One region of the Streptomyces sp. NPDC111656 genome, then DNA from elsewhere that is predicted to be linked to it. Evidence: riboswitches for the same ligand, from Rfam matches in the RefSeq annotation. Region 1 holds a riboswitch; the other holds the start of a gene.

Evidence for each region. Region 1 has a riboswitch for thiamine pyrophosphate ahead of thiO (glycine oxidase ThiO). Riboswitches for the same ligand answer to the same signal wherever they lie in the genome.
Region 2: it holds a riboswitch for thiamine pyrophosphate, as region 1 does, so the genes downstream of both, ACZ7M3_RS12220 (purine-cytosine permease family protein) here and thiO (glycine oxidase ThiO) in region 1, are expected to answer to the same signal.

The regions. Positions count from the first base shown of each region.
Region 1 is NZ_JBVKCA010000005.1:448,787-455,119, reverse strand. It holds gene ACZ7M3_RS18275 (deoxyribonuclease IV) at 1-306, opposite strand, end outside; gene pknB (Stk1 family PASTA domain-containing Ser/Thr kinase) at 400-2,367, opposite strand; gene ACZ7M3_RS18265 (thiazole synthase) at 2,625-3,419, opposite strand; gene thiS (sulfur carrier protein ThiS) at 3,423-3,623, opposite strand; gene thiO (glycine oxidase ThiO) at 3,620-4,825, opposite strand; TPP riboswitch at 4,823-4,934, opposite strand; gene ACZ7M3_RS18250 (avidin-fold protein) at 5,028-5,378, shown strand; gene ACZ7M3_RS18245 (NAD(P)/FAD-dependent oxidoreductase) at 5,411-6,333, shown strand, end outside.
Region 2 is NZ_JBVKCA010000003.1:440,122-446,454, forward strand. It holds gene ACZ7M3_RS12210 (NAD(P)H-binding protein) at 1-109, shown strand, start outside; gene thiD (bifunctional hydroxymethylpyrimidine kinase/phosphomethylpyrimidine kinase) at 177-983, opposite strand; gene ACZ7M3_RS12220 (purine-cytosine permease family protein) at 1,026-2,429, opposite strand; TPP riboswitch at 2,419-2,513, opposite strand; gene ACZ7M3_RS12225 (maleylacetate reductase) at 2,587-3,678, opposite strand; gene ACZ7M3_RS12230 (intradiol ring-cleavage dioxygenase) at 3,684-4,583, opposite strand; gene ACZ7M3_RS12235 (type III PLP-dependent enzyme domain-containing protein) at 4,600-5,832, opposite strand; gene ACZ7M3_RS12240 (SH3 domain-containing protein) at 6,227-6,333, opposite strand, start outside.

The DNA of each region.
Region 1 (6,333 bases):
GCCTCGCCGCAGCGAGTGCCGCAGCGATTCCACGGACTTCTCGACCGTCGCCTCGGTGTGCGAGCCGAAGTTGATCAGATAGGGGGCGTGGACGTACGCGGGTATCGACTCGGCGGCACAGGCCGCCCGGAACTCCTCGTCCTGGCGGGGACTGCCGACGGGCGTCGCCCAGCCGCGCGGGTTGGCGACGAAGACCTGGACGGTCTCGGCACCCATCTCGCGTGCGTAGGTCAGGCCGACGGAGCTGAGGCCGCCGGCCACGGGGACATGGCCGCCGACGGGGTTGCGGAGCTGCTTGCTGGTCACGTCCTTCAGGGTGTCACGCGCTCCCGGACGGCCCGTCGGCGGACCTCACTGCCGTGGCCCCGGCATGGCCGAGGCCTCAGCGCTGCCGTGGTCTCAGCGGATCACGATGGAGATCGTCGACCCCTTGGGCGCGGTCTTGCCGCCCTCCACCGACTGGCTCTTGACGTGGTCCCCGAAGAGCCCGAGCAGCCCGCGGTCCTCGTCGACCTGGAACCCGGCGTCCTCCAGCGTCTTCTTCGCGTCGTCCACGCTGTCGCCCACCACGTCCGGCACCGAGACCATCTCGGGGCCCTTGGAGACGGTCAGCGTGACGGTGTCGCCGTCGGCGAGCTGGCTGCCCGCCTTCGGTGACTGCTGGGCGATCTGACCCTGGTCGAACTCCGAGTTGACCCGCTGGGTGGCGATCTTCACCTTCAGGCCCGCCTGCTCCAGCTCCGAGGTGGCGTCCGCGACGGACGCGCCCGTGACGTCCGCGACCTCCACCGGACTGCCCTTGCTGACGGTGAGCGCGATGGCCGAACCGGCGTGCCGCTCCGTGCCCGCGCCCGGATCCGAACTGATCACGAAGCCCTTGAGAACGTCCTGGTTGAACTCCCGGGTGACCATGCCCGCGGCGAGCCCGTTCCCCTTCAGGACCTCTCGCGCCTTGAACAGCGCGAGTCCCGTCAGGTCGGGCACCTTCACCGTCTCCGGGCCGTTGGAGATGGTCAGCGTCACGGAGTCGTTGTCCCGGATGCGGGCGCCGGGCGCCGGGTCGCTGCTGATGACGGTGCCGCGCTTCACGGTGTCGCTGTAGGCGTGCTTGACCTGCCCGACGTCGAGACCGGCCTGCTCGATCCGCGTCTTGGCCTGCGCCTCGGTCTTCGACAGCAGCAGCGGGACCTTGGTGAACTGGCCGGAATTGATGTACCAGACGCCCGCGCCGAGCCCGAGCACCAGCACGACCGCGGCGATGACCGCGAGCATTCCGCGCCGTGGCCGTGAGCCGCGCCGCGGGGGAGCGGGCGGTCCGGACTCGAACCGGCTGGTCTGCTCGAACCGACTGGTCCGGTTCACCGGGTCGCCGGCGTCGCCGCCGGCGCCGCCGTCCTCGTAACCCTCGTTCACCGGCAGCAGGCGGGGCACGGAGAGCGAGCGCGGGATCACGCTCGTACGGTCGCCCGCGTTGTCGTGGCCCACGGCGAGCGCCTGCGGGGGTATGGCGTCGAGCTGCTCGGCGGTGAGACCGGCCCGCGCCTGGAGGACCTGGCCGAGCAGCGCCACCGCGTCGTGCGGGCGCACCTCGGGATTGCGGGCGGTCGCCGCGGCGACCAGCTCGTCGAGGGCGTAGGGCATCGAGGGCACGGCGGCCGAGGGCGGCGGCACATCCGCGTGCAGGTGCTGGTAGAGCACCTGGGCGGGGGAGTCCCCGGAGTGCGGCTTGCCGCCGGTGAGCATCTCGTAGAGGACGACCCCGCAGGCGTAGACGTCGACGCGGGTGTCCGCGGTGCCGTGCTCGATCTGCTCGGGGGCGAGGTACGACACGGTGCCGAGGACGGCCCCTGTCGTGTTCGTGACGGTGTCCACGGCCCGGACGAGGCCGAAGTCGGCCACCTTGACCCGGCCGTCGTCCCCTATCAGGACGTTTTCCGGCTTCATGTCGCGGTGCACGAACCCGGCGCGGTGCGCGGCGCCGAGCGCGGCGAGCACCGGCTCCAGGACGTCCAGGGCGGCCCGCGGTTGCAGCGCCCCGCGCTCCCGCAGCACGTCACGCAGGGTGCAGCCGGCGACGTACTCCATGGCCAGATAGACGTACGACCCGTCCGCGCCCTGGTCGAAGACCTGCACCACGTTGGGGTGCGCGAGCCGGGCCACCGACTTGGCCTCCCGGATGAACCGTTCGACGAACGAGCCGTCGGCGGCCAGCGTCGGGTGCATCACCTTGAGCGCGAGCACGCGGTCGAGGCGGGTGTCCAGGGCCCGGTAGACCGTGGCCATCCCGCCGACCGCGATCCGTGCGTCGACGCGGTAGCGGCCGTCGAGCACTTGCCCGACAAGCGGGTCCTGAAGGGTCGTATCCACGCAGGCGAGTCTACGAGCCGCCACTGTCACCCCCACCCTTCCGGCCAATTCCGGAGCGGGACTGCAGCCGACCTGTGACGGATCTCGCACGCTTGATCGATGCGGTCCACATGCCATGCACAGCGAATGTAAGGCAGCCTGCCCCGCCACCGCCCACCCGCCAACGGCGCCCCACCCCCACAGGCGACGCACACTTTCCAGCCGACCGGAAACGGGCGGTGCGCGGGCGGGAGAAAAAACACACCAGCGCCGGGTGCCTAGAAAGCAGGCCGCTCAGGATCCAACCGCGCCAGCCCCTCGGCAGGAGACGACGCGGAGGCGAAGTGCCGCCGAGGAATCCGCCCCGCACGCCAGGCGAGCCGCCCGGCTTCCACCGCGTGCTTCATGCCCTCGGCCATCAGCACCGGCTCCTGCGCCCGGGTCACGGCCGACGCCAGCATGACGCCCGCACACCCCAGCTCCATCGCGAACGCCGCATCCGACGCCGTACCGGCCCCCGCGTCCAAAATCACCGGCACACGCGCGTGCTCCACGATCAGCTGGAAGTTGTGCGGGTTGCGGATGCCGAGACCGGACCCGATGGGCGACCCGAGCGGCATGACCGCCGCGCACCCCACGTCCTCCAGCTTCCGCGCGAGCACAGGATCGTCGTTGGTGTACGGCAGCACGGTGAACCCGTCGTCGACCAGCGTCTCGGCGGCGTCCAGCAACTCGATCGGATCCGGCAGCAGGGTCCGCTCGTCGGCGATGACCTCCAGCTTGATCAGCTCCGTACCGAGCGCCTCCCGCGCGAGCCGCGCGGTCAGCACGGCCTCGCCCGCGGTGAAACACCCCGCCGTGTTCGGCAGCACCCGGATGCCCAGCTTGTCGAGCACGGACAGCACCGAGCCGTGCGCCGCGGGATTCACCCGCCGCATCGCGACCGTCGTCAGCTCCGTGCCGGACGCCACGAGCGACCGCTCCAGGACGTCGAGGCTGGGCGCACCCCCCGTACCCATGATCAGCCGGGACGAGAAGGACGTACCTCCGAGGACAAACGGATCGTCGGCCATGGTTCAGCCTCCTTGGACTGCGGTGAGGACTTCGACGCGGTCTCCCTCGGAGAGGGCCGTGGACGACCACCGCGTGCGCGGGACGACCGTTTCGTTGAGCGCGGCGGCGACGCCGGAGGGCGCGACGGTGAGGGTGGCGACGAGCGTGTCGAGGGCCGTGTCGGCGGCGACGAGCCGTCGCTCTCCGTTGACGAAGATGTTCATACGGTCTGCTCCGTGAGTGCGGTGCTGAAGCGCCCGGGGGCGAAGGGGCGGGCCACTTCCGGGAGCTCGCCGGTGGTCAGGACGTGCGCCATGGCGTCCCCGGTGACGGGCGTGAGCAGGACGCCGTTGCGGTAGTGCCCGGTGGCCAGCAGCAGCCCGTCGAGCGCGGTCGGGCCGAGCAGCGGCGCGTTGTCGGGCGACCCGGGCCGCAGGCCCGCGCGCGTCTCGGTGAGCGGCAGCTCGGTGATCCCGGGCACCAGCTCGTGGGCGTCGCGCAGCAGCTCGTAGACCCCGCCCGCGGTCACCGTGGTGTCCCAGCCCAGCTCCTCGCTGGTGGCGCCCACGACGAGCTCACCGTTCTCCCGCGGCACCAGATAGACCTGGCTGCCGCGGACCACGGCCCGCACGGTCCGGCTCAGGAACGGCGCGTACCGCTTCGGCACGGTCAGCCGCAGCACCTGACCCTTCACGGGCCGTACGGGCGGCAGTACGTCTGCGGGCACGCCCGGGAGCTTCCCGCTGAGGCTCCCGGCGGCGAGCACCACCTGCCCCGCCGCCAGCTGTTCACCGCCCGTCGTGACGACCCCGGCGGCCCGGTCCCGTACGACGGTCAAGCGCTCCGCCCACGTCCGGTGGAACTCCACTCCGGCCCGCTCGCACGCCGTGACCAGGGCCTTCGCGAGCCGGCGCGGGTCGATCTGGTGGTCGCCGTCGACCCGCAGCCCGCCGCGCACGCCCGGCGCGAGCATGGGCTCCAGACGGCGGCACTCCCGGCCGCTGAGCCACTCCGATTCGAGCCCCGAGCGGTGTTGCAAGGCGTGCAGTTCGCGCAGGTGAGCCCGGTCGTCGGCGTCCAGCGCGACGGCCAGCGTGCCGCACCGGCGGTAGCCGAGGTCCTGGCCGCTCGCCTCGGTGAGTTCGGCGGCGAAGTCGGGATAGCGGCGCGCGGAGGCGAGGTTCAGGCCCAGCAGGGTCTGCTCGCCGTAGTGCAGCTCGGTGACGGCGGCGAGCATTCCGGCGGCCACCCGCGCCGCCCCGCCGCCCGGCTCGGGGTCCACGACCGCGACGGTGAACCCGCGCTGCGCGGCCCGCCAGGCGGTCACCAGACCGATGATCCCGCCCCCGATGACGAGGACGTCTGACGCACGTGCGTCCGATGCCGACGCATCCGAGGAACGTGCAGGTGTACGCGTAGGCGACATGGGTGTCCAGCCCCTCCCTTCGCCGGCATGACCCGGATCAGGTTCGTACGGTCGGAGGCCGCCAGCCTCCCTCTCAGCCCGGTGCGTCCGGGCTCCCGCGAGTAATCTTTTGTGCTGGGGGTCTGGGGGTCGCCCCCGGGAGATGCAGCACGTTGGCCACCCTAGCCCGCTGTCGTATGTCTCAGTAAGGGAGCCTCCGTCCATGGCCCGTACGCTCGACGGCCTGGTCCTCGCCCCGGTCGCCGACCAGGCCCCCGGGCAGGTCGGCACGCGCACCCGGTTCACTTACCACGAGAAGGACGGCGAGATCTGGGCCGAGTACGCGGGCGGGGACGTCGTGCGCGGTCACCTCGTGGGGACGCGGGAGGGCGACCGCCTCGACTTCCGGTACGTGCAGCTGAAACACGACGGCAGCACCTCGTCGGGCCACTGCGTGTCCGTGGTCGTGGAGCTGCCCGACGGACGGTTGCGCCTGGAGGAGACCTGGGCGTGGGAGTCCCAGGACGGGAGCGGTACGAGCGTTGTGGAACAGGTCACTGCGCACGTCCCCTGACTGACAGATTGTCAGTTGTCTATGGTGATCAGGTGAGCGAGCAGACGCGGGCACAGGGGCGTATGGCACGGCGGGTCGTCATCGTGGGCGCCGGCATGGCCGGCGTACAGACGGCGGTCGCCCTGCGGGAACAGGGATTCGCCGGGGATGTGACGCTGATCGGCGCCGAGCCGCACCAGCCGTACGACCGGCCACCCCTGTCCAAGGCGGTGCTGCTCGGCAAGGCCGAGGGCTCCGCCTTCGACATCGACTTCGAGGCGCTGGACATCGAATTGCGGCTCGGCTGCGAGGCGCTGGGCCTGCGCCCCGCGGACCACGAGCTGGACACCGAGGCAGGACCGGTGCCCTACGACGTCCTGGTCCTCGCGACCGGCGCGGAACCGATCCAGCTGCCGGGCTCGGAGGGCGTCCCCGGCGTCCATCTGCTGCGGACCCTGGACGACGCCGAGCGGCTGCGCCCCGTGCTCGCCCAGCAGCACGACATCGTGGTCGTCGGGGCGGGCTGGATCGGTGCGGAGTTCGCGACGGCGGCACGTGAGGCCGGGTGCGCGGTCACGGTGGTCGAGGCCGCCGACCGGCCGCTGGCCGGCGCGCTGCCCGCGGAGGTGGCCGCGCCGATGACCGCCTGGTACGCGGACAGCGGCGCGTCGCTGCGCACCCACGCGCGCGTGGAGCGCGTCGAGCCCGGCGCGGTGGTCCTCGACGACGGCACGCGGGTGTCGGCGGGCGCCGTGGTCGTCGGCATCGGCGCGCGCCCCGCCACCGCCTGGCTGGCCGGCTCCGGCGTCGAGCTCGGCGCCCACCGCGAAGTGGTCGCCGACAACCACCTGCGCACCTCCGTGCCGGACATCTACGCGGTCGGCGACTGCGCCTCCTTCCCGTCGGGCCGCTACGAGGAGCGCCTCCTCGTTCACCACTGGGACAACGCCCTCCAGGCGCCGCGCACGGTCGCGGC
Region 2 (6,333 bases), on a different contig from region 1:
CCGGCAGGGACAGTTCACGCCGGTCGACCCCACGCTGGGCCGCCTGCTCGGCCGACCCACCACGGCCTTGGCGGACTTCCTGAAGACAACGATCACGCCGACCGGCTGACGTGCCGGTTCCCCTTCGGGCGACGCGGACGACGGCCTCGTCCGCCATGCCGACGGATCCGCGGCGTTCAGGCGCGCGTCCGCCAGCCGTGGTCGACCGGCCCGAGGCCCTCGCCCAGGGCGAATCCCGCGGCGATCGCGCCGGTGACGTACTCCTTCGCCAGCCGCACCGCCTCCGGCACCGCCCGCCCCTGCGCCAGCCCCACCGCGATGGCCGAGGCGAGGGTGCAACCGGTGCCGTGCGTATGACGGTTGTCGTGGCGCGGGGCCCGGAACCAGTGTTGTTCGGTGCCGTCGGTCAGCAGGTCGACGGCCTCGCCGGGCAGGTGGCCGCCCTTCACCAGGACCCAGCGGGGCCCGTACGACAGCAGCTGTTCCGCGGCCCGGCACATGTCACGCTCGCCGGTGGCCTTGATCCCGGTCAGCTCGGCGGTCTCGTCGAGATTCGGGGTGGCCACCGTCGCCAGCGGCAGCAGGGCGGTCCGTACGGCGTCCAGCGCGTCGTCCGCCAGCAGCCGGTCGCCGTGCTTGGAGACGCTCACCGGGTCCACCACCACGGGCGCGCCGACGTCCGAGAGCAGTTCGGCGACGGTCTCGACGAGCAGGGGCGAGGCGAGCATGCCGGTCTTCACGGACTGCACACCGATGTCGTCCACGACGCTGCGGTACTGCGCGCGCACCGCCTCGGCGGGAAGCTCCCAGGCTCCCTGTACGCCGAGGGAGTTCTGCGCGGTGACGGCGGTGAGCACGCTCATCCCGTGCGCGCCCAGCGCGAGCATGGTCTTCAGGTCGGCCTGGATGCCGGCGCCGCCCCCGGAGTCCGATCCGGCGATGGTCAGGACACGGGGCGGGGTGGTCGGTGTGTTCGCGGGCATGGTGGGTGTCACTCCGTACGAAGGGGGTGAGAGGGGGCGGGGTCAGCGGCGCAGGCGCAGCGGGGCGTAGACCAGCAGGGCCGCGAGGAACGCCACGCCGTAGGCGGTGTCGGCGCCGTGCAGGGCGTGCGCGACCGGGCCGACGTACAGGCTGGTGCTCATGAACGGCACCGCGGCGGCGAAAGCGGCGGCGAACGCCACGAGCGCGGGCCACCACGGATACGGGCGGGCGCTCTCGGCGGCCAGGTCGACGGGTGCGCCGCCGCGGGCCCTGGCCCGGGCGAGCCAGTCGACGGCGACGATCGCGACGAACCCGGGAATCCAGTAGCCGACGAACAGCAGGACGTTCTGGAAGCGGGCCGTGGTGTCGGCGGCGTGCATCCACAGCACGAGCGGGAAGCCGAGGACGGCGGCCAGCGCGGCGGCGGCCGGGCGCGGCAGCCGTACGCCCATGGTCTGCAGGGCGAGCGAGCCGCTGTAGTCGTTCATGGCGTTGCTGCTCAGCGCGGCGAGCGCCACGGCGAGCAGGCCGAACGCGCCGAGGGCGCCGCCGCCGAGCAGGGTGTCGACGCCGCGGGCCGTCTGGTCGGTGAAGACGGCCGCGCCCCACAGTCCGAGGGCCTGGACGGCCACGAAGGACACGCCGATGCCGGCCAGGGTGTACCAGAACATCCGCGGGCGGGACGCCGTACGCGGCAGATAGCGGCTGAAGTCGCTCGCGTACGGCGCCCACGACAGCGCGAGGCTGAGCGCGATCGTGCAGGTCAGGACGAAGGCCCCGGCCCGGTCGGCGCCGTGCGCGGTGGCGGCGGGGGTGGTGTGGGCGCCGCTCAGGAGCTTCACGGTCAGGGCCACGAACGCGGCGGCGAGAGCGAAGGTCATCACGGTCTGGAGCCGGTGGATCACCTCGTAGCCGAGGACGCCGAGCGCCCCCTGCGCCGCCATCATGACGAGCACGCCCAGCCAGAACGGCCAGCCGCACAGCTGGGCCAGCGCGTCCCCGCCGAAGAGGCCGATCAGCGCGTCCCAGGCGATGGACGACAGCCACTGCAGGGCGCCGGGGACGACCACGGCCCGACCGAACGCGAGGCGGGCGAGCGGCAGCTGTCCGGCGCCGGTCTGGCTCCCCCAGGTGCCGAGGTACGCGGTCGGGACCGCCCCCAGGAGGGTGCCCAGCACGACGGCGGCGAGCGCGGTGGAGAAGTCCAGGCCGAGCGCGATGCCGACGGTGCCGGTGAACACGCCGGTCATGGTCAGGTTGGGGGCGAACCACACGGTGAACAGGCGGCCGGGGCCGCCGTAGCGGTGGTCCTCCGGGACCGGGGCGATTCCGCGCGCCTCGACGTGCAGATCCCCCGGGGCGGTGGGCATCCGCCCGTCGAACACGCCCTGTGGGCCTCCGACGGCCACCTCGCCGCGAGCGTTACGGGCATACGGCAACGACATGAGACATCCCTCCGCCAGTCCTAACTGGTTCAGGTTCGACGGGTGTGATCTCAGCCCTCGTGCGGGGCACCCCGTGTCCGGTTCGGCGGTCAGGATAGCCCGGCGGGCGCGGTCTGCCCCAGGGGGAGGGGTCCGCGCGGGCCGTACGGCCCCGTGGCTACGCGTCGACGCTCGGCTCCCTGCCCTCGTACGCCGCCGTCAGCAGCGCCAGTACACCGTCCACGGTGACCCCGCGCGGGTTCGGGTACGGCTGCCCGGCGGTCTGCTCGGCGGCCACCGCCAGATCGGTCTCCTTGAGGCCGAGTTCGGCGAGGCTCCGGGGGGCGCCGAGGCTTGCGGCCAGGGCCCACAGGTCATGGGGGACGTCGTCGACGCCGCCCAGAGCGCGCGCGAGGGCGGTGACAGCCCGGGGTGCGGCGGGCGCGTTGTAGGCGAGGGCGTACGGGAGGACCACCGTGTGCGTCTCGGCGTGCGGCAGGCCGAAGGTCCCGCCGAGCACGTGGCACAGCTTGTGGTGCAGGCCCATGGTGGTGGCGCCCAGACAGGCGCCGCAGAGCCAGGCGCCGTACAGGGCCCGACCGCGCGCGTCGAGGTCGCCGGGGGTTGCGGCCACCAGCGGTAGGGCCTGCGTCATCGCCCGTACGCCCTCCTCGGCCATGAGCGAGACGAGAGGCGAGGCGTCGGGCGCGTAGAGGGCCTCGACGGCGTGGGCCAGCGCGTTGACGCCGCTGGTGACGGTGAGGGGGACGGGGAGCGAGAGGGTGAGTTCGGGGTCGTAGACGACGCTGCGGGGCTGGACGGCGGGGTCGCGTCCGGTGCGCTTGGCGCCGTGCTCGGTGAGTCCCCAGACCGGGGTCATCTCGGAGCCGGAGTAGGTGGAGGGCACGGCGATCAGGGGCAGGCCGGTGCGCAGCGCGATCGCCTTGCCCAGGCCGATCGCCGAGCCGCCGCCGACCGCGACACACCCGTCGGCGCCGGCCGCGCGCGCCGCCTCGACGGCCCGGTCGGCGACCTCGACGGGTACGTGCATCCGGGCCTCGGCGTGCAGCCCCGCGCAGGCCTCGCCCAGGGCGTCCGCGACCGCGCGTGCCGTGCCCTCTCCCCTGCTGCCGCAGACCACCAGCACTCTGCGCAGCCCGAGCCTGGCGGCCTCGTCGGGGGTCGCGGAGACGGCGGCGCCGGGCCGGAAGACGATCCGCGCGGGCTGGGTCTCGTACGAGAAGTCGAGCGGGGTGTTCCTGTCGGTCATGGTGCTCATTCCGGTTCGAGTACGAGGTCGAAGCGGGCGTGGCGGAAGGGGTTCGGGACGCCGAACTCCCGTGCCAGGGACGGGTCGTCGGTCTCCGTGAAGTCCTGTACCAGGCTCTTCTTGACCGCGAACACCGCGTCGGAGTCCAGGTAGTCGCTGCCCGCGACGAAGATGTGCGTGGTGACCGGGGCGTGGCCCTCGGCCGAGGCGATGAAGTGGATGTGGGCGGGGCGGTAGGGGTGCCGGGCCGTGGCGCGCAGCAGCTCGCCGACCGGGCCGTCGGTGGGGATCGGGTACGGGCTCGGTACGCAGGTGCGGAACCAGAAGCGGCCCTCGGCGTCGGCCGTGAACAGTCCCCGGCCGTTGCCGGCCGGCTGGACGTCCGGCTGCTGTACGTCGTAGTAGCCCTCGGAGTCGGCCTGCCACACGTCGAGGACCGCGCCCGGCAGCGGCGTGCCGCCCTTGCCCAGTACCCGGCCGCTGACCACGCACGGCTCGCCCCTGCCCACCAGGTCGATGTTCGCGCCGAGTGCGCGGATCGGCGATCTGGTCAGGTGGAACGGGCCCAGGACCGTCGACTCGGTGGCACCCGGGTCGCGGTGACCGCCCAGCGTCTCCACGAGCATGGAGACACCGAGCACGTCCGACAGCAGGATGAACTCCTGACGGGTGTCGGTGCACTGTTGCCCGGTCGCGGTCAGGAATCCGATCGCGCGTTCCCATTCCGCCATCGTCGGCTCCGTCTCGCGCACGAAGTCGTGCAGATGACGGGTGAGCGCGCCGAGCAGTTCACGCAGACGCGGATCGGCCGTGCCGCGCAGGCTGTCGACGACGGCGTCGGTGATGCCGTGCGTGAAGTCGGTCGTGGCATCGGTCGTCGTCGAACGGTTCGGTTCGTCTGTCATGCCGCTCCTCGTGGTGCTATCGGGACTGGTCGCCGTCGGTGCCCGGGTCCACGAAGTGGAAGCCGGGCTCGGGCAACCTGGCGAACGCCCGGTGGGGCACGGACGAGGTGTAGGCACCCGCGAGGGAGAACACCACACGGTCGCCGGCCCGCAGCCCCGGCGCCCGGACGTCCCGGACCAGGATGTCCCTGGAGTTGCTCAACTGGCCGGTGAGCGTGACCCGTTCGCGGCGCACCACGGGCCGCGGCCAGGAGTAGGGCCACGCGTCCACCTCGAGTACGGACCAGGGCTGGTCGGGCCACGGCTGGTCGGGCCTCCTGGACGCCGACGTGCGCAGGTTCACCCCGCCACCGCGGACGACGGCGAAGTCCTCGCTCGCGCCGTGCTCGACGTCCAGCACCTCGCTCGCGTACCAGCCGCAGTACGCCGTCAGCGCGCGACCGGGCTCGACACTCAGGGTCAGTTCCGGGTGCGCGGCGACGAGTCGGGCGAGTCCCTCGCCGTACGCCTGCCAGTCGAAACGGCGTTCGGGGTGCTCGTAGTCCACCGCCATGCCGCCCCCGAGGTTCACCTCGGTGAGACGCAGGCCGTGGCGCGCGGCGAGTTCCGCCGTCCAGGCGACGACGCTCCCGGCCACCTCGAGGTGTTCGGGAGCGTGCAGGCCGTTGGCCAAGTGGGCGTACACGCCGCGCAGTTCGAGGTTCGGGTAGCTGCCGTCGGTGAGCAGGCCGACGATCGTGTCCGCCTGTACCGGGTCGAGGCCTGAGATCCTGCGGCCACCGCCGCCGTCGGCGAACAGGTGGTCGGCCACCGGGAGGTTGAAGCGCGGCAGGACCGCCACCCGGCCGTCCGGAGCGTGCCGCTGGGCCAGCCCGGCCAGCATGTACAGCTCGTACTCGCTCTCCACGAGGAAGCGTGTCACGCCCCGCTCCAGCGCGTCCAGGAGCTCCGTCGGGGTCTTGTCCTGGCCGCCGAAGGCCAGTGGGTGGTCCGGCGCCACCCGAGTGACGTGGTCCAGTTCGCTGTCGGTGGAGACCTTGTAGCCGTCGACGTACGGGGCGAGCGCGGTCAGGATCTCCGGTTCCCGGTTGGCCTGGGTCGCGTAGTACAACTCGACGCACTCGGGCAGCGCGGCCCGCACCGACGCGGCGTGTGCGCGCAGTGCCGCCAAGTCGTACACATAAGCGGGAAGTTCCGTGGGCGGCAGGGTCAGGATGCGGTCGCGCACCGCGAGTGAGGGTGTGTTCATGGGGCACTCCGGGTCGTGTGGCGCAGGATACCGTCGGCACGCGAGGAAGGCGGCGGACGGGGACCGGAGTGACGGCCCGGCGGACGCAGGCGGTTGGGGACATGACACGTGCCACGGCAGCCGCGGAAATCGACGGAGCCGAGCGTCCGGTTCGGCGCGGTGGCCGGGAACCGGGAGACCGGCGGCGCCGTGCTCCCGCACGCCGACGCCTCCGCTCGCAGGGCCCGCGCCCTGTGGCATCCCACCATCATGCTGATCCGCGACTCCATACCCGAGGCCCCACACGATCTCTACCCGGTGGGAGATCCTTCGGCACCTCGAGCGGCCGCCGGTGTACCTGAACGCGGCGCGGTGCCCGACCCCGGGTCGGGATCGGGCACCGCGTGTGGGTCGGTCAGCAGGTGGCGGAGGCCGGAAGGCCGCCGTACTGGTCGCCCTTGAGGTAGACGGCGCTCACATAGCCTTCGGCCAGTCGCACCCAGACGTCGTTGACGTAGCCGT